2 regions of the Neobacillus pocheonensis genome follow, and region 1 is predicted to be linked to the other one. Evidence: a T-box and tRNA genes for the amino acid it is inferred to sense, from the RefSeq annotation. Region 1 holds a T-box; the other holds one or more tRNA genes.

Evidence for each region. A T-box is a leader RNA that pairs with one kind of tRNA and senses whether it is charged. The one in region 1 lies ahead of ABES02_RS27790 (glycine--tRNA ligase), so its partner is inferred to be a tRNA-Gly.
Region 2: it encodes a tRNA-Gly, which carries the amino acid that the T-box ahead of ABES02_RS27790 (glycine--tRNA ligase) is inferred to sense. The anticodon was not compared.

The regions. Positions count from the first base shown of each region.
Region 1 covers NZ_JBCNAD010000069.1:2,898-14,562, reverse strand. Annotated here, with positions in the region: gene cccA (cytochrome c550) at 1-116, opposite strand, end outside; gene ABES02_RS27815 (acyl-CoA dehydrogenase family protein) at 309-1,448, opposite strand; gene rpoD (RNA polymerase sigma factor RpoD) at 1,804-2,934, opposite strand; gene dnaG (DNA primase) at 2,977-4,785, opposite strand; gene ABES02_RS27800 (pyruvate, water dikinase regulatory protein) at 5,371-6,180, opposite strand; gene ABES02_RS27795 (helix-turn-helix transcriptional regulator) at 6,202-6,834, opposite strand; gene ABES02_RS27790 (glycine--tRNA ligase) at 6,899-8,281, opposite strand; T-box leader at 8,344-8,531, opposite strand; gene recO (DNA repair protein RecO) at 8,583-9,335, opposite strand; gene ABES02_RS27780 (YqzL family protein) at 9,370-9,513, opposite strand; gene era (GTPase Era) at 9,673-10,596, opposite strand; gene ABES02_RS27770 (cytidine deaminase) at 10,586-10,987, opposite strand; gene ABES02_RS27765 (diacylglycerol kinase family protein) at 11,157-11,555, opposite strand; gene ybeY (rRNA maturation RNase YbeY) at 11,533-11,665, opposite strand, start outside.
Region 2 covers NZ_JBCNAD010000001.1:221,658-233,322, reverse strand. Annotated here, with positions in the region: rRNA gene rrf (5S ribosomal RNA) at 36-152, shown strand; tRNA gene ABES02_RS01195 (tRNA-Glu) at 196-270, shown strand; tRNA gene ABES02_RS01190 (tRNA-Thr) at 449-524, shown strand; tRNA gene ABES02_RS01185 (tRNA-Lys) at 729-804, shown strand; tRNA gene ABES02_RS01180 (tRNA-Leu) at 864-948, shown strand; tRNA gene ABES02_RS01175 (tRNA-Arg) at 978-1,054, shown strand; tRNA gene ABES02_RS01170 (tRNA-Pro) at 1,061-1,137, shown strand; tRNA gene ABES02_RS01165 (tRNA-Cys) at 1,213-1,286, shown strand; tRNA gene ABES02_RS01160 (tRNA-Gly) at 1,300-1,373, shown strand; gene ABES02_RS01155 (putative protein N(5)-glutamine methyltransferase) at 1,821-2,585, shown strand; gene ABES02_RS01150 (hypothetical protein) at 2,727-3,218, shown strand; gene ABES02_RS01145 (LysM peptidoglycan-binding domain-containing protein) at 3,447-4,688, shown strand; gene ABES02_RS01140 (hypothetical protein) at 4,800-5,228, opposite strand; gene ABES02_RS01135 (hypothetical protein) at 5,473-5,940, shown strand; gene ABES02_RS01130 (hypothetical protein) at 5,947-6,450, shown strand; gene ABES02_RS01125 (Gfo/Idh/MocA family protein) at 6,860-7,945, shown strand; gene ABES02_RS01120 (glycosyltransferase) at 8,231-10,033, shown strand; gene ABES02_RS01115 (glycosyltransferase) at 10,061-10,744, shown strand; gene ABES02_RS01110 (YitT family protein) at 10,766-11,332, opposite strand.

The DNA of each region.
Region 1 (11,665 bases):
CCCTTATCCTTTGCGACCTCTTTCATATCACCAAGGCCTTTGAAAGACAATAGAAACATTAGTCCGATACCAAAAACCATGATGATGATAAAAGGAATAACCGGATTTTTCTTCAAGATAATAACCTCCCTTATGTACGAATACCTTGTAAATAATAAAATGTCTACAAACAACTTTTATTTTACTTGAAAATGAACAGAAGGAAAAGCCCTAAACTTATTTTATCACTATAATCTTTGTAAAAATATAAAAGAGGCTAACAAAAAGCTTTTTTGTCCCGCCTCTTTTTATATTCCCCTATTTAATTATTAACAACCAATTAATCTTGAAATAACCATTCTTTGTACTTCAGAGGTTCCTTCCCCAATTTCAAGCAATTTGGCATCACGCATCATTCGCTCAACTTGGTATTCTTTCATATAGCCATAACCGCCATGAATTTGAACGGCCTGGTTAGTAACCTCCATACAAATTTCCGAGGCATATAACTTACACATAGCTGCTTCTTTGGAAAAAGGTCTTCCTTGATCTTTTAACCAGGCAGCCTTGTAAACCATATTTCGTGCTAATTCAATTTTCATGGCCATATCTGCCAACTTAAATTGAATGGCTTGGAAGGAAGAAATAGATTTACCAAACTGCTTTCTTTCCTTGGCATAGGCAAGAGCCTTTTCATAAGCTCCCTGAGCTATCCCTACAGCCATTGCTCCTATCCCAATCCTTCCACCATCTAAAGTAATTAAAAATTGCTTAAAACCTTCACCACGTTTACCTAAAAGGTTTTCGACAGGAACCCTGACATCCTCAAGTACTAGTTCTGTGGTGTTTGATGCATTCAGGCCCATTTTCTCATAGTTATCAATTACTGAAAAGCCTAATGTATTTGTCGGAACGATAATAGCACTAATCTCTTTTTTTCCGTTTGATTCACCCGTGATTGCCGTTAAGGCTAAATGGTTTGCATAGCTTGCATTGGTGATAAAGCATTTATTACCGTTAATAATAAATTCACTATTTTCCTCTTTAGCGTAGGTTCTAGTCCCTCCCGCATCTGAGCCAGCGTTCGGTTCTGTTAAACCAAAAGCCCCAAATGACTCACCTGTACATATAGGTGTCAAATATTTTTGTTTTTGCTCATCGGTACCAAATAAATTGAGCGGTGCCCCACCTAAGGAAATGTGCGCAGAATAGGTAATTCCGGTTGAAGCACAGACCCTGCTTAACTCTTCCGTAACAATGGCAAAGCTAATCGTGTCGGCTCCCCCACCGCCGTATTGTTCAGGGAACGGAAGTCCCATAATTCCCATATCAGCTAATTTTTTAAAGACCTCTTTAGGAAATTGCTTATTTCGATCGCGTTCTATCGCACCAGGTGCTACTTCCTCATCCGCAAACTGGCGAATCATTCGTTTTATCATTTCTTGTTCAGAAGTTAAATCAAAATTCATTTTCATCCCCCTAAAACAACTTTTGTATACGCTTTCTTTATTATTATACGGGGATTTCTTTAAATTTCTCAACATTTAAAAATTTTAAAAAATATATTATTATCCAAATATAATGAATCAGTAAAGCTGACTTTTTAAAAAAACGGGGGTTATTTACACTATTTTAAACATCAATAACAAACTAATCTCTTTTTCGCTAAAACAAAATCAAACATTTCCCAACAATTATTGATAATGTCCATTTGCAAAATGAGAGACAATTCAGTAAAATAAAACACAGAAAGTGCTTACATTTCCTTTTATCCAAAAAAATAGTTTACTTCCATTAAGAAGTAAACTATTTTAAAAGTATATTTTATTCTAAAAAGTCCTTTAACCGTTTGCTCCGGCTTGGATGACGCAATTTTCTTAACGCTTTTGCTTCAATTTGACGGATACGCTCACGAGTTACACCAAAAACTTTGCCAACCTCTTCAAGAGTCCGTGTACGGCCATCATCAAGTCCAAAGCGTAGACGGAGAACATTTTCTTCTCGATCTGTTAAAGTATCAAGAACATCTTCGAGCTGCTCTTTTAATAGCTCATAGGCAGCATGTTCTGACGGTGAAGTTGCATCCTGATCCTCAATAAAATCACCAAGGTGGGAATCATCTTCTTCCCCAATTGGTGTTTCCAAGGAGACAGGCTCTTGGGCAATTTTTAAAATTTCCCTTACCTTATCAGGAGTTAAATCCATATCTTCACCAATTTCTTCTGGAGTTGGTTCGCGGCCAAGATCCTGAAGTAACTGACGTTGCACTCGAATAAGCTTATTAATCGTTTCAACCATGTGTACAGGAATACGGATTGTTCTTGCTTGGTCGGCAATCGCTCGAGTAATTGCTTGACGAATCCACCAAGTGGCATAGGTACTAAATTTAAATCCTTTTCGATAATCGAATTTCTCAACTGCCTTAATAAGTCCCATGTTACCTTCTTGAATTAGATCCAAAAATAGCATTCCGCGTCCCACATAGCGTTTGGCTATACTTACAACAAGTCGAAGGTTAGCTTCAGCTAGACGACGCTTTGCTTCTTCATCGCCTTCTTCAATGCGGTGAGCTAGCTTTATTTCCTCTTCTGCAGAAAGCAGGTCAACACGGCCAATTTCTTTCAAGTACATGCGAACTGGATCATTAATCTTCACTCCCGGAGGAACGCTTAGATCATTTAGATCAAATTCTTCATCATCTTCTTTGGATAATTTTTTAATGTCTGGGTCTTCCTCGTCACTTTCACCGACTAATTCAATCCCCTGATCACCGAGAAATTCTATAAATTCATCCATTTGATCAGATTCTACTTCGAAATTCCCAAGTTTTTCGGCTATATCATCATAGGCCAGGACGCCGACTTTTTTGCCCATTTCTGTTAACTGATCCTTAACTTGTTCTAAGGTCAATTCATTCTCGGCCTCTTTTGAACGGGCTGATTTTTCAGCTGCCATAAAGGGGTCCCTCCTTCCAGAATCAAAGAAACATAATAAAATCTATAGCGATTTACGCAATTGGTTAATTTCAATTGCAATGACCGCCGCTTTGCTAAAATCACTTTGTTTTTCAGCTTCTTTTAGTTCTAACTCTTTTTCTTTTATTTTTAACAACTTTTGATAATTCAACACCTGTTTGATATAATCAGTTAATTCTTGATTGCTTAACTCATCATTAATGGACATCATTTCAATGGTAGCAACCAGTCTTCTAAGATTATCATCCTGGATATAAGTTAAAAATGCACTTGAATCAGGTTCTAAATGATTTTCATAAAATGCTAACAGATAAGTTATTATTGCCTGATGTTCATCGATATTAAACGTGTTATCCTGTAATAATTCCTGAACTTTGTAAGCAACATCACGATCTTTTAGCATGTGCGCTAAGAGACGCCTTTCTGCAGTGTAATAAGCAGGCTTTAATTCATTCACTGGCCTCTTTATTACGAGTGGTTTATGATTTATTTGGTTTTTCCCTGCAGACTTTCTTTTTTCTTGAAAGAAAATCTGCTTTTGCTGTTCCCTGAGGGCATCTAACGAGAGCGAAAATTCAGCTGCAAGCTGTCGTAAGTAGTGATCCCTTTCGACCGCATTTGTTAATTTGCTAATTTCTTTAATAATTTCTTCGATATAGGCAAGCCTATCTCCTTCAAGCTGAAGATTTTTTCCCCTTCGAAAATAAAGAAATTTAAAAGCCATCCATGTTAAGCCAGCACCGATAACTTCTTTGCGGAATTTTTCCGGACCATATTTTTTTATATATTCATCTGGATCCATGCCATCAGGCATCATGGCTATTTTTATTTGAAAACCCGAATCGTTAAGGTGATTACCTGCACGGTAGGCAGCTTCAATTCCGGGATTATCGGAATCATAACAGATGGTTACGGATTGGATACTTTGCCTCAAAAGGACAATATGGTCATCTGTTAAGGATGTACCCATTGTAGCGATGCCATTTTCCACTCCAGACCGATCTGCACTAATTACATCAGCAAAGCCTTCGAATAGAACAGCTTGTTGCGTTTTTTTTAAACTTGGCTTTGCATGGTGATAATTGTATAAAATTTTGCTTTTATTAAAGATTGCTGTTTCAGGGCTATTTAAATATTTTGGCTCATCTGGCCCCAGTGATCTTCCAGAAAAAGCAATCGGATTTCCATTGCGATCAAAGATTGGAAACATAATCCGATCTCTAAATCGATCAAAATATGTCCCGTCCCGTTCACGTTTAATAATCAATCCGGCTCTTTCCATCCATTCAGGTTGAAAATCCCTTTTTGAAAGGAATTTCGTAACAAAATCCCATGAATTTAAGGAATAGCCAATTTGAAACTTATCAATCGATTCTCGGGTAAATCCCCTGCCCAACAAATACTCTAAGGCATGCTGACCTTCCTTTGTATTTACCAGCAAGTGATGATAGAATTTAGCTAACAGTTCATGGGCATCAAGCATTGTCTGCAAATCTTTTGATACTTTACTTTCGCCTCGTGCTGCTGCTAAATTAATATCCAGTTCGATATTTCCCTTGGCCGCTAACTTTATGGCAGCTTCTTGGAATGAAATTCCTTCAAGCTCCATTAAAAAAGAAAAAACATTTCCCCCAGCACCACATCCAAAGCAATGGAAAATTTGTTTGTCGGGTGATACTGAAAATGAAGGTGTGCTTTCTCCATGGAAAGGGCATAATCCGAAGTAATTTCGACCTTGTTTTTTCAGTTGTACATAATCGCTGATGATTTCAACTATATCAACTGTCTGACGAATTTGATCTATTTTTTCTTCGGCAATACGGTCCGCCATGCAAACAACCTCATTTGTTCATACATAAATTCTACGTTGACTGACTAAATTCCTGCAAATTTCGACAAAATTTTCGTTAATTCCATCATAAATTTTGCAAGATCATCTGGATGAAAGGTATTGGCCTTTTAGCTTCCTTTCCTAAATCACCATATTTTTATGGTGCGTATGTAATCTTAAAATTTACATGATGATCATAGGGAAGCAACAAATAGAACTTGTGCAGGAAATTTAGTTGCAATTTCGACAATCTCCTCTTTTACCGGGCAGGAATCTGCATCAACTAAAACAGTAGGAATGCCTTTTATATTAGTATTAATTCTACATCATTCTGCATAATCCTTCTTTAGCTTTTAATTTTATAAAAAAGGATTTATGTCGAATTTTTTCAGGGACTTTCACAGGGGCCCCACTTGACATCTAACAATAAATAGTTTATTCGTTCACATGCAAGTCTAAACCTAAAAAGATATATTTTTATCACAATTTTTTATTATAGTACATTTATTATCATTTTGCCATAACTTTTTTTATTAAATTTCGATTTCTTATAATAAAGAAAACACATAATCTCTTGACTATGTGTTAGGGTCTGCCTTTTTGAATATAATTTAAAATAATATTAGCCGTTTCTTCCACTGCTTTATTGGTAACATCAATCACAGGACAATTGATTTTTTTCATGACCTTGTCAAAGAATATTAGTTCATCCTTAATCCGATCTATATTAGCGTAACTTGCCTTATCATTTAAACCTAAAGAAATTAATCGCTCACGTCTAATATTGTTTAATTTTTCAGGGCTAATTTTTAAACCAAAGCATTTTTCGACAGGCACCTTGTAGAGTTCATCTGGAGGATCTACTTCTGGTACAAGTGGGACATTGGCCACTTTTAATCGTTTATGCGCTAAGTATTGAGATAAAGGAGTTTTAGAGGTCCTAGATACACCAATTAAAACAATATCGGCTTTTAGGATTCCTCTTGGATCTCTTCCATCATCATATTTTACAGCAAATTCAATAGCTTCTACCTTTTTAAAATAATCCTCATCAAGCTTCCTGACAAGACCTGGTTCACATAGTGGGGTCTTTCCACTAAAGATTTGAATTTTGTCCATGATAGAGCCAATTAAATCAACAGCTAAAATTCCTTCCGCCTCGGCTCTTTCTTTTATATATGTACGCATATCTGGTTTGACAAGGGTAAACGCAACCATTCCTTTATCAAGCGATACAAGCGAAAGCACCTCATCGATATGTTCTTTGTCTTCTACATATGGGAACCTTTTTAGCGTTATTCCAGACCCATTAAACTGGCTTATTGCCGCTTTCGTTACTAATTCTGCTGTTTCTCCAACGGAATCTGATACAACATAAATGATTGGCAAACTCATTCTTTCAAACAACTCCTCTATTTATTCATCACCTAATGTAACGAAGGCCTTTGTAATATTTGTTTTTGTAATCCTTCCGATTACTTCAAAACCCTTTTCGGATTGTCGTACAACCGGTAAGGCATCAATCTGTTTTTCGATTAATTTTTTAGCAATATCGATTAAAAGATCTTCACGTTCGCACATGGTAATATTCGGCATTCTTGTCATGATGATATTAACAGGGATTGTGGTAAGCTCCTGCTTTCCAATGCTTGCGCGCAGCAAATCCTTTCTCGATAAAACCCCTACCAGTGTCGAGTTTTGGTCAACAACAAATAATGTCCCCACATCCTCAAGAAACATGGTGCAAATAGCATCATAGACGGAAACATTTTCGCTGACCACAACTGGAATGGACTGATAATCCTTTACGTGAATTTTTTGTAGATTTTCGGTTAACAACTGTGCTCCAGATTTTCCAGTATAAAAATAACCCACACGGGGTCTTGCATCCAAGAAGCCTGCCATTGTCAAAATGGCAAGATCCGGTCTTAATGTTGCTCTTGTTAAGCTTAATTGGTCTGCAATATGCTCCCCTGTAATCGGCCCTTTTTCCTTTACAATCTGCAGGATATGTTCCTGGCGTTTTGTCAGTTCGATTGTCCTCACCACCTAAACCTTATATAACTGATTATACATAAAAGGTGCGGCATACCGCACCTTTTACTCCATTCATTTAAAATACCATTTTTTCTTGTAAAAAGCTTACTAACTCCGCAATCGAAATCCGTGTTTGCTCCATGGTGTCACGATCCCGGACTGTGACCATTTGATCTTCTTTGGAATCAAAGTCATAAGTAATACAGAATGGTGTACCAATTTCATCATGACGGCGATAACGTTTACCAATGGATCCTGCTTCATCGTAATCGACTGGAAAATGCTTTGATAAGGCAGCAAAAACCTCTTTAGCCTCATCTGATAATTTTTTCGATAACGGTAATACCGCTGCCTTAAACGGCGCTAAAGCTGGGTGAAAATGCATGACAGTTCTTGTTGTTCCATCCTCTAACTGTTCTTCATCATAAGCGTCGATTAAGAAAGCTAACGTCACACGGTCAGCACCTAAAGATGGCTCAATACAGAACGGAATATATCTCTCATTCGTTTCAGGGTCGATATAGTTGAAGTCTTCGCCTGAAAATTCCATATGCTGCTTCAAGTCATAGTCAGTTCTGGACGCTACACCCCATAATTCTCCCCAGCCAAATGGGAATTTAAATTCAAAATCTGTTGTAGCATTACTGTAATGAGAAAGTTCATCCTCAGAATGATCGCGAAGTCTTAAGTTTTCAGTGTTTAAGCCTAAAGAAAGCAGCCATTCTTCAGCAAATTGCTTCCAATAATCAAACCATTTTAATTCTTCACCTGGCTTACAGAAAAACTCAAGTTCCATTTGTTCGAATTCTCTTGTACGGAAGGTAAAATTCCCTGGCGTAATTTCATTACGGAAGCTTTTACCGATTTGGGCGATACCAAATGGAAGCTTCTTTCTCATCGTCCGCTGCACATTCTTAAAGTTAACAAAAATACCTTGAGCCGTCTCCGGTCTTAAGAAAATTTCATTCGTGCTTGACTCCGTCACACCCTGGAAGGTTTTAAACATTAAGTTGAATTGGCGGATTCCTGTAAAGTCATGACTGCCGCAGTCTGGACAAGCAATGTTATGTTCTTTTACCAAATCCTCCATTTTTGTAAATGGTAAACCGTCTACAACCATTTCGATGCCTTTTTCTTCAAGAGCGTTTTCAATTAATTTATCGGCTCGATGACGAGCTTTACAATTTTTACAATCAATCATTGGATCATTAAAGTTACCGATATGTCCAGAAGCTTCCCAAGTTCGGGGATTCATCAAAATACTAGCGTCTAATCCAACATTGTATGGAGACTCTTGAACAAACTTTTTCCACCATGCTTGTTTGATATTATTTTTAAATTCAACGCCTAATGGGCCATAATCCCAAGTATTTGCAAGACCGCCGTAAATTTCTGAGCCCGGAAAAATAAATCCTCTGTGCTTGGCGTGCGAAACAATTTGCTCCATGGTTACTTTCATTTTAAATACTCCTTTAATCGTTTTTTGTTCAAATAAAAAACTCCCGACCCTATGCCTAATAGCATAGGGACGAGAGTTACCCGCGGTTCCACCCTATTTGCTGCTATAAAAGCAGCCTCCTTAAATTCGTGTTCATAAAACACAAGATTGCTCAGGAACTCCTTCATTAGTGCCCTATACCCTAGCTTCCACTATCCTAGGTTCGCTTTTATAGAGTGGACTAAGTACTCTTTTCCGTCAAAGCAATTATTAATTTTAATGAAAATATTAACTAAAAGTAGAAAAAATGTCAACATGGTAACTATAATAAGTTACGAAATTGGGCCATAGAATTTAGAAATTTCTTCGACTTTAATTGCAGACCCGAATATTCTTCATAATAAGCCGTAATAGCATTCTTTAATTCAGTTTTCGTTTCTTCTTTAACGGAAATATTTCCTAACCTTGAAAGATCAAAATAATAGAATAAGCGTAATAATTTCACTGCAGCTGGTGATAATTTTAAATGGTATGGATCTTTTCCCAAGCATCTATGGCAAATAAATCCGCCTTCCCGAATGGAAAAAGAAAAATGCCCGTCTGTATTGCCGCAAACGGAACATTGATTTAACACTGGATACAACCCCATCACATTTAACATTTTCATCTCATAAATATTCATAAGAATATCCGGGTCATAGCCTTCATTCATGTAATTGAGAGTTTGAAATAACAATTCAAAATGAAAAGGATTAGGCTTTTTTTCCTCTGTGCATTTATCGGTTAATTCGACAATATAACTGGCATAAGCCGTTAAGAAAATATCTTCCCCGATGGACCGCATGGAGGAGATCATTTCACCCTGCTGCATGCTGCCTAACCCAGAACCTTTTTGAATTAAAAAATAACCATGAGTAAAAAGTTGGGTAATAGAGGAAAGACGGCTATTCGGCTTCTTCGCACCTCTAGCCATAACACCAACCTTTCCCCATTCCCTGGTATATATTGTTACAATTTTATTAGTTTCACCATAATCTGTTGTTCTAATGACGATGCCTTCACACTTTTGAAGCATAATTGTCACCTTCTAAAGAGCGCGAAAGACTTGCTTATGAAACGGGAAAATCAATTTGTGCTAGCTCTTCATCAAGATTACCGGGTATTTCTTGGTTTTCCTTCTCAAGCTCTTTAAAGAGAAGATATGTGTCAATATTCCCTGTCTGAGAAAATAATCTCCACGTAAAATCCATCATCGAAAACCCCACCTTTCGTTATTTAGACTAGCTATTGTTCAATCCCAAACCTTACAATTATCATAGCCTGCCTGCGCAAAAATCATAAGACGAAAAATTTGTTAATGTTGTCCATGCATAATCTTGTCAATAGGATAATATTTTAGTTAGGGTAATTTATTAGTATTCATCTTCATTAAAGCCATAATCACGAAGCTGGGACATCTTGTTGCGCCAGTCTTTTTGGACTTTCACCCAAAGCTCTAAAAATACCTTTGACCCTAGAAGATTCTCAATATCTACGCGGGCCCTTTTTCCAATTTCTTTTAACATGCTGCCTTTTTTGCCTATAATAATGCCTTTTTGTGAGTCTCTCTCCACAATGACCGTTGCCATGACATGAATAATCTCTTTGCCCTCTTGACGCTCCATTTTATCTAATACAACAGCTAAAGAGTGTGGAATTTCTTCTCTAGTCAGGTGAAGTGCTTTTTCCCTTATCAGCTCGGTAATGATGAATCGTTCTGGATGATCTGTCACTTGATCAGCTGGATAATATTGCGGTCCTTCCGGTAAAAAGGACTTAATTTGTGTAAGCAAACGCTCCACATTATTACCTTCAAGTGCTGATATCGGCACTATCTCTTCAAAGTTATATTTTTCACTATACGATTCAATAATCGGTAATAAATCATCAGGGTGAATTTGATCGATTTTATTAATTACAAGAAAGATTGGTGTGTTTACAGTTTGAAATTTTTCAAGGATAAATTCTTCACCACGGCCAAATCCCTCTTCGGCATTTACCATAAAAAGAATTAAATCAACTTCTTTTAACGTATTTTGTGCAACCTTCATCATAAAATCGCCCAATTTATGTTTAGGTTTATGAATACCAGGTGTATCAATGAAAATCATTTGGGAATCAGAAAGTGAAAGGACTCCTTGAATCTTGTTTCTTGTGGTCTGTGGCTTATCACTCATAATGGCAATTTTTTGACCAATCACACGATTGAGAAATGTTGATTTTCCAACATTTGGTCTGCCAATAATTGAAATGAATCCTGATTTATAGCCTTTATTTGTCGTCATATTATTTTGCATGTAAATCCTCCGGTGAAAAAGCGCCAGGCAATAATTCCTCGACAGTTGTTTCTTGAATATCGCCTTTTAAATTTGTTAAGATCACTTTCATATTTTGTGGACATAATTCAGAAATCACTTGCCTGCAGGCCCCGCATGGAGAACAAGGCCGCTCTGTATCGGCAATAACAGCCAGAAGTTGAAAATCACGATCTCCCTCTGAAAGCGCTTTAAAAAGGGCAGTTCGCTCTGCACAGTTACACATGCTATAGGCAGCATTTTCTATATTACAGCCATGATATACTTTTCCATCTGTTGTTAATAATGCTGCTCCTACGCCAAACTTGGAATAAGGAACATAAGCTTTTTCTCTTGCTTTTTTTGCTTCTTCAATTAGTTGAACGGTGTTCACTATTTCTTCTTCCCTTCCAGCATTAACCTGCTGTTTCTTTATTTTAACTCAAAAATCAGAGAAAATCATTAGTTGTAAAAAAAAAGTAATAAAAAAATTTTAAAAAGTTAGAATTTTCTCATAAATCGGTTTGTCTACCTATTTCAGGTGTTAAATCATTTTAACGAAATCAATATCCATTTTCAAATATGCCTAAAATATAGGGTAAAAAGATTACTACTCCAATTACAACAGAAAGAATAGCATACACAAAAACAGCTCCCGCCGCCAAATCTTTTGCTTGCTTTGCAAGTGGATGGTATTCTAATGTAGCTAAATCTACAACACGCTCAATTGCGGAATTTATTAGTTCAAGGGCAAACATGCCGCCAATTGTAAATATAATAAGCAGCCACTCAATTCTTGAAATAGAAAAAGAATAGGACGCAAGTAATACAATAATCGAGCTTACAGCATGGAACCGCATATTTCTCTCAGTTCTAAGTGCTGTAATGATTCCAGCGATGGCAAATGTAAATGAACGCAAGAAAGGAAATCGTTTTTTATTATCTTGTGAGTCCATAATCATTTAAAATATCCTTTTGCAAAGTAAACATTTCCTTTTCATCTTCCTCTGTCATATGATCGTAACCTAAAAGATGTAAAAAGCCATGGACAGCTAAAAATCCTAACTCACGC
Region 2 (11,665 bases), on a different contig from region 1:
CTAGTTTTGAGGGAATGAAACCTCATGTAAAATAGTCTGGTAATAATGGCGAGAAGGTCACACCCGTTCCCATACCGAACACGGAAGTTAAGCTTCTCAGCGCCGATGGTAGTTGGGGCAGGCGCCCCTGTGAGAGTAGGACGTTGCCAGGCTAAGCCCCTATTGGGGCTATTATTTTGCACATTTTTACATTTTGGCCCCTTGGTCAAGCGGTTAAGACACCGCCCTTTCACGGCGGTAACACGGGTTCGAATCCCGTAGGGGTCACCAAAGTTTTTCGTGATAGCGAAAATTACGCCGGTTTAGCTCAATTGGTAGAGCACGACCGAATAGACTCCTTGAATAGTCTTCAGCATACTGACCGAGCTGCTGCTTGCATATGCTTTCTGAGGTCAGGATGACGATAACTATACAGCGAGTTCAAAATATCTATTATCTCAAATATTATGCCGGTTTAGCTCAATTGGTAGAGCAACTGACTTGTAATCAGTAGGTTGGGGGTTCAAGTCCTCTAGCCGGCACCATTAATACTTTTTGCTTTTTTTGAGCAACTGACTTACCACAATTTAGTGGTAGGAAATCATCAAAGTATGAGCCATTAGCTCAGTCGGTAGAGCAGATTGCGAACTTCTTCGAATCAACTTCTGCGGGCAATCTGCGAGAAAGAACGTGAGTTCTTTTGAGCATCTGACTTACCACAATTTAGTTGTAGGAAATCATCAAAGTATGAGCCATTAGCTCAGTCGGTAGAGCATCTGACTTTTAATCAGAGGGTCGAAGGTTCGAGTCCTTCATGGCTCACCAAGTTTTTTTCGAAGTAAAAATAACTAAGTTTTTTGCGTCAGCAAAATAACTTTTAATTTGCGGGTGTGGCGGAATTGGCAGACGCACCAGACTTAGGATCTGGCGCCGCAAGGCGTGGGGGTTCGACTCCCTTCACCCGCACCAATTTTTTTACGAATTAAAATTCAATGAATGCGCCCGTAGCTCAATTGGATAGAGCGTTTGACTACGGATCAAAAGGTTATGGGTTCGACTCCTTTCGGGCGCGCCATTTTTACGGGAAGTAGCTCAGCTTGGTAGAGCACTTGGTTTGGGACCAAGGGGTCGCAGGTTCGAATCCTGTCTTCCCGACCAGTCGTAATTGGTTAATGCTTCGGATTGTGGTTCCGACATACGTTGGTTTAAATCCAGTTAGCCCAGCTAAATTAAGGCAGCATAGCCAAGTGGTAAGGCAGAGGTCTGCAAAACCTCTATCACCGGTTCAAATCCGGTTGCTGCCTCCAATTTTTCGAAAATGCGGGTGTAGTTTAGTGGTAAAACCTCAGCCTTCCAAGCTGATGTTGTGAGTTCGATTCTCATCACCCGCTCCATTATTCCAGCCTTTCAAAATTCCCTCAAAATTCTTCTTTTCCTATCATTTTTAAATTCACCTTTATAATCATTTTCTATATTTCAATAGTACATATATTTAAAACATTAATTATTGGTATTCGACAGTTTTTTTAGAGATTAAAAAGGTTAAATGCTGATGTACCGCGGTTAAATCCCAAACTAATCAAACGATTATTTAACTGACAAAATTTTTATCTATTCTTTAAATATTGTCCTTAAATATTACGGTCTTTGGACTTTTTAATCAAACGATTATTTAGTTTTAGCGTTAGGTTATTTTGTTTAGATTTGTCGGATCCGAGGTGCTTCGGAAAGTTTAATGTAAGAAGGACTTTTCCATTTTTTAACGAACTACCTATAAAAACCGTTATTAAGATTGGGTGGTAATTATAGGAGTACAATTTAAGTTTTATATTGACGACCAAATGAAAAAAAGTATAATCAAGAAACTTCTGACTGCCGGTTGCGTTTTTGCAGAAGAAGAGGCCCAGCTTCTTATTTCAGAGGCGCAGACATTGGAAAACCTCTCAAATATGGTCAATCTTCGAATAATCGGTACCCCGCTTGAACATGTCCTCGGTTGGGCGAAGTTCTGCGGCGTCAGGATAGCAGTAGACCCAGGAGTCTTCGTCCCCCGTCGACGTACTGAGTTTCTTGTCCAAAACGCAGTGGCATTTTCTTTCCCTGGAGCCATTGTCGTTGATCTTTGTTGCGGTACTGGCGCGGTGGGCATCGCGATAGCCAAAGCTCTGAGGGGAATTGAGTTGTATGCAGTAGACATCGACCCAGCGGCGGTACGATGTGCTCTTCGAAATGTTACAAGCCTAAATGGCTTCGTGTATGAAGGTGACCTCTTTGAGCCACTACCATCTAAACTACGTGGGAAAGTCAACATCCTAGTAGCAAACGCACCTTACGTACCTACCGAGGCAATCAAGCTGCTTCCCCAGGATGCACGTCTACATGAACCAAAGGAAGCGCTTGATGGAGGAGATGACGGACTTGATATTCAACGAAGAGTGGCAGAAGAAGCATCTTTCTGGCTAGCTTCGGGAGGGCATCTTTTAGTGGAGACGAGCCAAATGCAGGCCCCTCAGACCCTAGAAATCTTTACCCAATACGGGCTAATACCTCAGTTAACATATCACGATGAACTAGATGCTACTATCGTAATTGGAACGAAACTTTAAAGTGAATTTCACAAATGAATCAATCGGGTAATGTTCAGCTGCCATTCAGGCAGCTTTTCTTTTTTTACTAAAGGATCAGTAACAGATTTTAAGAAGTAAGGTTTAGATTCACAATATATTAGGGGAGGATAAAGTTAGGAGGTGATTTCTCTGAATTCAATTACAAGGAATTTAGATCTACATGCGCAAGGAAACTGGCTTCCCATCGTGGTATCTCTGGTATTGTTTCTGTATGCTCTTTTTATGCCTAAAAAAGAGCTAAGTTGGAGAGATCTGTATATTACTTTTGGAATTATTGGTTATTTTGCTTGGATTTCAGATTCGGTATTAGGGAAGATGCTAGATCTTGTCGATTTTGGAAACCCGAAAATCACGGGTATAGGTGAGTTTTTAAGCTATAGTTTAATTCCTTCCTCACTTGCTGTTATTTTTTTAAACTATTTAAAGAAGACCAATAAATGGATATTGACCATTTTGTTTATCATTATTTCTACTTTAATCGAATGGGGAATGAGGAAGGTTGGATATATGAAAGTTCATGGCTGGAGCTTTTTTATTTCAATCCCCTTGTATTTTGTAGTATTTAGCTTTTTACTACCAATTCACCGTAAAATAATTAAATGCAGGGACTAAGGGGGACGGTTCCAGTGGCCATCAAAACCATAAGAACCGCCCCTGAGACAGTTAATAGGAAGATTGTGGCTTTGGAACTAAATTCGACTATTTTTGCTAAATATGGACAGAAAATTTAATGGATTAACGAATATTACTTATGGGGATATAAATGTAATGGCCTACATAAGTAAAAGTTAAACCGTGTACATTTTCCCGGTATATAGCATAAATGGGGGAGAAAGAGAATTGATTTTAACAACGAAAGAATTATTTGCAAATGAGGAATTAGTACTAAGCAGGAAAGAAACTCACGGAAAAAGCAAGCAACCAAAAAGTGTACCAGAGTTCACTTCAAGGATGGAAAAACGCGAATATTATAGAGATAATTATTTTAATATTCGCAATGTGCTAGATATCAAGGAATTCCTAAACGATATTCATAATCATTGGGATACATATGTGTCACAGGTTCATCGATGGATTCAAAAGAATTCAGTCAAAAAGTTAGTCGTGACGGGCATTTTTACGCTTGTCCTAAGCTTTACCGGGATAAGTGCGAATGCTGCCTTTATTCATGAATATACGTACCAGGTGAAAAGCGGTGACTCGATTGACAGAATTGCTGCGGACCATGGTGTGACGGCAAAGGAAATATTAGATGCCAATGGGGTGACTTCCATTGACGGTAAAAAGATTCTTTTACCCAAAGTAGTAGATAGAACAGTCACTGCCACCACACTAAATGTTCGCTCCTATCCGAATACTGAAAGCAGTATTCTGCGTACATATAAAAAAGGGGATGTTGTAAAGGTTTCATTCGTAGAAAACGGATGGGCTGGCATTCTGATTAAGGGACGAGTTTGTTATGTAAAAGTGGATTATCTTTCATCAGTACCGAGCCAAGCTGCTGATACAGGCGAATCGCTAGCCATGTATGTAACGGCTGACTCGTTAAGGGTTAGAGTGGCCGCATCAACAAGTAGTGAGGTATTGGGTACCTTAAAATTAAACGATCAAGTGAAAGTGCAAACGATCGCGAATGGCTGGGCTCAGATTACTTTTAACAGCAAAGCAGCGTTTGTTAATGAAGCATTTTTAACGAAAAAGGAGCCAATCCAAACAAGTTCATCGGAGTATGTAATAAAGAGCGGGGATACTTTTACAAAAATTGCAAAAGCATTAGGTGTCTCTGTCTCATCCATTCAAGAGTTAAATCCTAATGTAGACTCATCAAAATTGAAGATTGGTCAAAAAATTAATATCCCTGCGCTATCTGGCGCTGACACAAATCGCATACAAGTCACGGCTCACATAGGAGGGGTAGACCCGCAGGGAACTTTTCGATTCATCACGTCTGATGGAAGAACGAATTGTGCAAAGGCATCAGGTAATATGATTTATGAATTATTTAACCATCAAGGTAAAAAAGTAACACTTACACTTGAAGGAAAAAGAGGTCAACAATTGACCTTAATAGCCCTTCAATAGTACTTCCCAGTAGAAAGCCTCCATGCGAGGCTTTTTATATTGGTTGTTTGCACATACATTGTTGCCATTCCCTTCGCTGATAGACCGCAAACGTTCGTTGATAGAATGCGATTAATAGCTTTTTAACAGCATACTATCTAAAACACGCATCTGCTCATAGGCTTTTACGAGTTGTTTAGGTACCAAGGTAAGTCCGTATTCCCAAGCATTCGTTTCAATTGTAGTTTTAAGTTGTTCAATTTCTTCATCTTCACCATATTTTAGAATCCTTAAATCATGTTTGTTTTTCTTGAAATCTAAATAATATCCGATTTCATGATAAAGAATAATTTTTACTAGGTTTTCATCTGTCTCTTTTATTTTAAAATTAATTTTAGCTAAATAGCCGTTTACTTGTAAGTAATTAAACCTTATCGTATTTGTTGATACGTTATAACTCATTGGTGCAGGCAGTTTATTGTTAAACTCATAATTTATATTTAAGTTGTGTTCTCTCAATGTACTTTCAATGATCTTCTCGATATCCCATATGTATAGCATCTTTTCTATCCCTGTCCTTTCAACCTTTTTCAACAGGTTATTATACCGCCTCTCATGTATTTTAAGAAATGTTAGTGGAAAGCGCATCCATCTATTTACCTTTTTTCTAGGACTAGTTTATTGAGCAATACACATCATTGTTTCAAATAAGGAATATTTCCCCTTTCCTTTAACAATACTTTATAAAGAAGTTTTTCTATGAGAGGGAGTAAAAAAAGGATGATGAAACGGTGAGAGGGTAAAAATGAAACTTACCATAATCATAGACGTAGCAATCCTACTGTTGGCTTCATTTTGTATCAAGAAGAAGAGACTTCACTTATTTGAAAATCTCTTCATCCTCATGATTCTAGAGTTCCTGGTTACCAGCTATTGTGCCATTTTGTACATTAATCTAGATGTTTGGACCGTGACGAATGAAACGGTGCCTTTTATTATTTTCCGAATTTATGAGGCCATCATTTGGCCGTTTGTTTGGTTGTTATATCTTAATTTGCTGCCCAATATGAAGTCCCGTTTCTCTAAATGGATTTTGACAGGTATATTTGTTGGAATTCAATCTGGGATTGAGCGCTGGCTGGTTGAATGGGAGGTCATTACATATAAGGATTGGCCCTTTTGGCATTCCATCATCCTCCAAGTTTTGGTCATCACGCTCGTAAACATGGCCCTGTCATGGTACCGAAATCTATTGAGGAAAGAAGGAAGATGAAACTAGATGATGCCGCTTCCGGAAAAATTTGATGAAAACGAATGGTTTTTGATTGGGTGTGTGGTCGTATCCTATTTAGTCCTGTTCTTTTTGCCGAAAAGATTTCCTCGGAGTACAACGATCCTCTTTTTGTTAATCGGTACAACGATTGCGAGGCTTTCGGACCATTTCCTGGCATCGCCGAAACTCGACTTGTATAATATTATGGATACACCCAATTATGATTTCTTTGATTTGATTACCTATTTTTTATATGCGCCTTTTTCTTATTTGTTTGTTTATTTTTATGACAGGTGGAAGATAAAAGGATATTGGATTCTGGTTTATCTTTTGCTTTGTACTTCAGGGGGAACGCTGTTTGAATGGGTTAATAAAGAATTTGGAGTGTTTACTTATAAAGGCTGGCGACTCTCTTATTCCTTCAGCGTGTATTTGGCGGTTCAGTGCTTTGTATTATTGTTTTTCCATTTGGTGGTTCGTCAGAATCGTCGACAGGTGCTAATTGAATGACCAAGGGTGACTAAGGGGGCGGTTCACATGGTCATTAAAAACCATGAGAACCGTCCCTGTGGCTCTCCTTAAGTAATTTAATTTGGATAGATTCTTGTATTTGCTATTTCTTTCTCTTTTTCAGTGGAATCATTTAAAAATCTGGATTTAAGCCTTATATATGGAGTATAATTTATTCTTGGGCTACATAGTGAATTCAACTAAGACGTATAAAATTTATTTTTTAAAATTTTCTTGGATAATTTGAATTCTCAGTAATTCTCATTGAAAGTACTTATTAGGTTATAATAACACTGTACATACTTTATCAGATTACTCTTTGATATCGACATAGCCACATTAGATACTATTATTGCAAAAGGAATGAAGGAAAAGAGTAAATATTGAATTATTTTCTAGGAGGATCATCATGAGTCTAAAATTTGCTATCATTGGTTGTGGAAGAATTTCACCGAATCATATCGCTGCTGCTATTGAAAATGAACTAGAAATTGTCGCTTTATGTGACATAGTTCCTGAAAATATGGAGGATAAAATTTCAACCTTTAACCTTCCTCAATCGACGCCGCAGTATACCGACTATAAGGAGATGCTTGAAAAAGAGAAACCGCAGTTAGTCGCCATTTGTACGGAGAGCGGTTCCCATGGTCAAATTGCCTTAGATTGCATAGAGGCTGGAAGTAATCTTATTATTGAGAAACCTATTGCTCTTTCACTTGAAGATGCTGATAACATTATCGAAAAGGCTAAGGAACATAACGTAAAGGTTTGCGCATGTCATCAAAACCGGTTTAATAAATCGATTCAAAAAATTAGAGAAGCAGTAGAACAAGAACGGTTTGGAAGACTACTACATGGAACGGCACATATTCGCTGGAACAGGGGAGAAGATTATTATAAACATGCTCCTTGGCGAGGAACTTGGGAGCAAGATGGAGGAGCACTTATGAATCAGTGTATCCATAATATCGATCTCTTGCGTTGGATGATGGGTAACGACATTGTAGAAGTAGTAGGAATGACTGATAATTTAAAACATAACTTTATCGAAGCGGAAGACTTTGGTGCGGCAATGATTAAGTTTGCCAACGGAAGTTATGGAATTGTCGAAGGGACAACCAATATTTTTCCGACTAATCTTGAGGAAACTTTGTATATCTTTGGGGATAGAGGTACCATTAAGGCTGGCGGGAAATCTGTGAATATTATAGAAGAATGGCGGTTCGCTGATGGGAAGGATGAACCGGAGGAAGTGAAAGCAAAGTATCAAGAAAATCCACCAACTGTGTACGGATTTGGCCATAATCCCCTTTATACAGACGTCATTGATGCTATTAAGAATGATCGGGAGCCCTATGTTACTGCAGAAGATGGAAGAAGAGCGTTAGAACTAGTTCTTGCTATTTACAAATCAGCCGCAGAAGGAAAAAGTGTAAAGCTTCCAATGAAAACGTGCAGTACGTTGGATTTTAAAGGCAGGTTTGACAACAAATAACAAGGCGATCTATTTATATATTGTAAAAAAGCTAACGAAGATGGTAAAGCTCCCACCTTTGTTAGCTTTTTCATTTTTTCATTTACATCAAGCTGCCTAGTATTTCTAATTAGAATGGTTTTCGATTGGTCGTGTGGTCGAGCCTTAAAATAGCCTAAAGAAAAATAGTTGTACCATACCGTTATTTCTGGGGATAAGTCTAGTCAAAATCTGATTATCCTCATATTCTGTAAAAGCTTGACCAATGGGACTGGTTATTTCAAAAATGGAAATGAGGTGTGCAACATGTTAGGAAATAGCTTGTATGAAGGGTTGCTAACCAATCTGAAAAATTCTTTCACATATGAGTTTTGGGTGAAGCCGGATATCCTTCATCCTATTAATAAACAATCACGCAAAAAACCTGTAAATCCAGATGGGCAAAATTATATTAATGGACCAGGACATGTGAAATACTATGATGAAGCCGCCGTTCATGTATCTGTCGGAAAAAATGGAATCACTGTCTATGAACATACGGATATTAATATTTATGCCGTGTTAGTCTATGAAGAGGTCATTAAAAAGGAAGCTCACATTGCCGTAATCTATGATGATGGAAGGCCTTATTTATACATGAACGGTGCGTTTGTTAAAAGTGGTGAACGAAGCCCTAAAAGGAATGTCTACCCAGCGGGGATCTTTGGTGAACAGCCGGGCTTATATTTTGAAGGGGATATCAAAGAGATTCGGCTTTGGGATCATTGCCGATCAGAAAAACAACTTCAGACCGATAGGAATAAACAACTTAAAGGAAACGAAGAGGGGCTATTTGGTAGTTGGACGGCCCGCCGTGATGTTGAATCAGAAGTAATATCAAAAAAGAAAAGTAATCGCCAAAACCGCACAAATAAAAAGAATCAAGATATTGAAGTCAGTATCATCATTCCTTCTTTCAATAAATTCCCCCTCAATTTATTCACTCTCTACTCACTCGAAAACCAAACCTTCAATCCTGCAAAAATGGAAGTTATCTTTATTGATGATGCCTCAACGGACCAAACTGAAGAAAAGCTTAAAAACTATCATCCTCCATATCAGTTTAACTATATTCGGAATGAAAAAAATCTTGGCAGGGCGAAGGTACGAAATGTGGGCATTCGCTCGGCGAGAGGGAGCCTTCTCATCTTCCTGGATGCTGAAATGGTGACAGAACCTGATTTTGTCGAAAAGCACTATCGGTATCATCAATCCAAAAACAAGATGATTTTGTCAGGGGTCATGCATTCCAAAAAGATCTATACCTGCATCTTTCCTGAATTTTCCCAGGATGTACGGGACAAGATTACAGACTTAACGACCACTAATCAAGAGATCAATAGGAGATTGCGAGACTTTCAATTACCTAGTGAAAATCCGTATCCATTAGTTGAAAAAAACGATATAACAAGTTTGTCCTATAAGGATTTGGTTTTTAAATCATTTTCGTGGTTTCAGAAAATCACCAAAAATTTTGATGCGGACCTGAATGGGTTTATGTTTCCGTGGATGGCCTTGCTTACAGGGAATGTTTCCATCCGTAAAGAGTTTATTGAACAGGCAGGGATGTTTGATGAAGACTTTATCCAATACGGATACGAAGATTGGGAATTAGGATACCGTTTATATAAAATGGGCGCCAAATACCTGGTCAGAAACGATGTAACAACCTACCATCAAGAACATCCTGTCGGACAAGATAAATGGAAAGAAGCCATTCATAATCTAAGGCTTTTTATTAATAAGCATCCTGACGTCGATGTTCTGATTCTTGGATTAGAACTAGCACGAATTGCCGATTTAATAACGATTAGTAAGGTATTAAAAGAATATAAGCTGCTCCTAAAATCCTATCCTGAGAGGTTTCAAGGGTTCCAAGAAAAATTTATCCGCATTCTTGAAACCATCGTCCTTCTCCTCCAAATCGATATCCGTCACGTTAATATTTTAGGAGCTGCTGGCATTGGCTCAGAGGGTAGAATAGAGCTTCAAGAAGATCTTCTTTCTATCAAAAATTTAGATTCATTCACAAATCTTGCCAGCATAATGGAAAAGCTAATGAACACGTAAATTTTTATAAAAAATTAGAAGGGGGGAGTGAAGTTATTGGTTTCGATTATTACTTGCACAATCAGAGAAGAGAACATGGATAATGTTTTCAACAATTATCAACAGCAATCCTATAAGGATAAAGAGCTTATCATTATCCTTAATAAGGATTCGATGGATATCGACAGGTGGATTGAAAAGGCAAAGAAATACCGTAATGTTCAAGTCTATCAACTACATCAAAAAGCAACGTTAGGCGACTGTTTAAATTTTGGGATTATGAAAGCAAAGGATGATATTATTGCAAAATTTGATGACGATGACTATTACGGGCCGGACTATATTAAAAGTTCGATAGAGGCTTTTAAAAATAAACATATATCGATTATTGGAAAAAGCTCGGTATTTATCTATTTTAAAAATATAAAAGCCTTGATTCATGTTTCAGGTAATGAGAATTCCATCACGGATAGTGTTGCTGGGGCTACACTAATGTTTAGAAAAAATGTGTTTCAACAGGTTCAATTTGAAAAGGTAAATCGAGGGGAGGATTACCATTTCCTTGAACAATGTAAAGAAAAAGGTTTAACTATCTATTCCACTGATCGCTTTCACTTCGCGGTCATTCGGCAAGATGCAGATAAACATACTTGGAAGATTTCCGAAGAGGAGCTAATGGCATGGGGAGAATTAATAGCTATTTCGGAAGACTTCCAGTCACTGGTCTCATAAAATTTCATCGGATTTTTAAGTTTAATGCCCTTCAATGATAGCGGTCGTTAGGCCGACGGTGCAAATAGCCATACATGAATAAAGGAAGCTATCTCCTTCTAGTACTGTAAAACCTGCAAGGATGATCAGCCCGTCAAGGATGATAATGATAAAAGCTAAATTTAAGGGAATGATTCCAGAAATGATTTTAGCGAGCAGGTCGGTCCCCCCCGTACTCGTCCTATATCGGAGCATGAGACCCACACCTATTCCAATAATCACTCCTCCAATTAAGGCGCTTGCCCATTGGGAGACGAGAAATTGCGACCGGATTGGTGCGAGCAAATCAATGAATATAGAAGTAGCAAACAATCCTTGTAAACTGCTAAAAAAATAACCTCTTTCAAACCTGGTTGAAAAAATACAAATAGGAAGACTTAATATGACCATCGTCAATCCTGTTTGAAACTCAAAGAAATAATGAAGGATTAAGGCAATGCCAAGGATTCCGCCGTCTATTAAATGATGAGGCACAAGAAACCCATTTACCCCAATTCCCACCAGCAAGCTGCCAATGATTGTTGCCATTAATGTCTGAAAAATAAACATCACCTTGTCCAGTTTTTTAATCTATCATATGTCGCTGCCTTGGAAAAAAGAATGGAAATCCCGGTACTGGACACGGACTTATAGTGGAATTTTTAAGTGATTTCTGAAGGAGATGCGGAAGGTTAGATATTTATTACCTATTCTTCTGGACTTTGACATATTTCTGGACACTTATGACATATTTTCAGCGACTTACAACCACTTTTTAGAAACTTACGACATTTGCTGGATATTAAATGGAAGTTTATTAGGGTTTACAAAACTTATGACATATTTTTTGGCACTTACGACATATTTTCAGCAACTTACAACCTCTTTTTAGAAACTTACGAC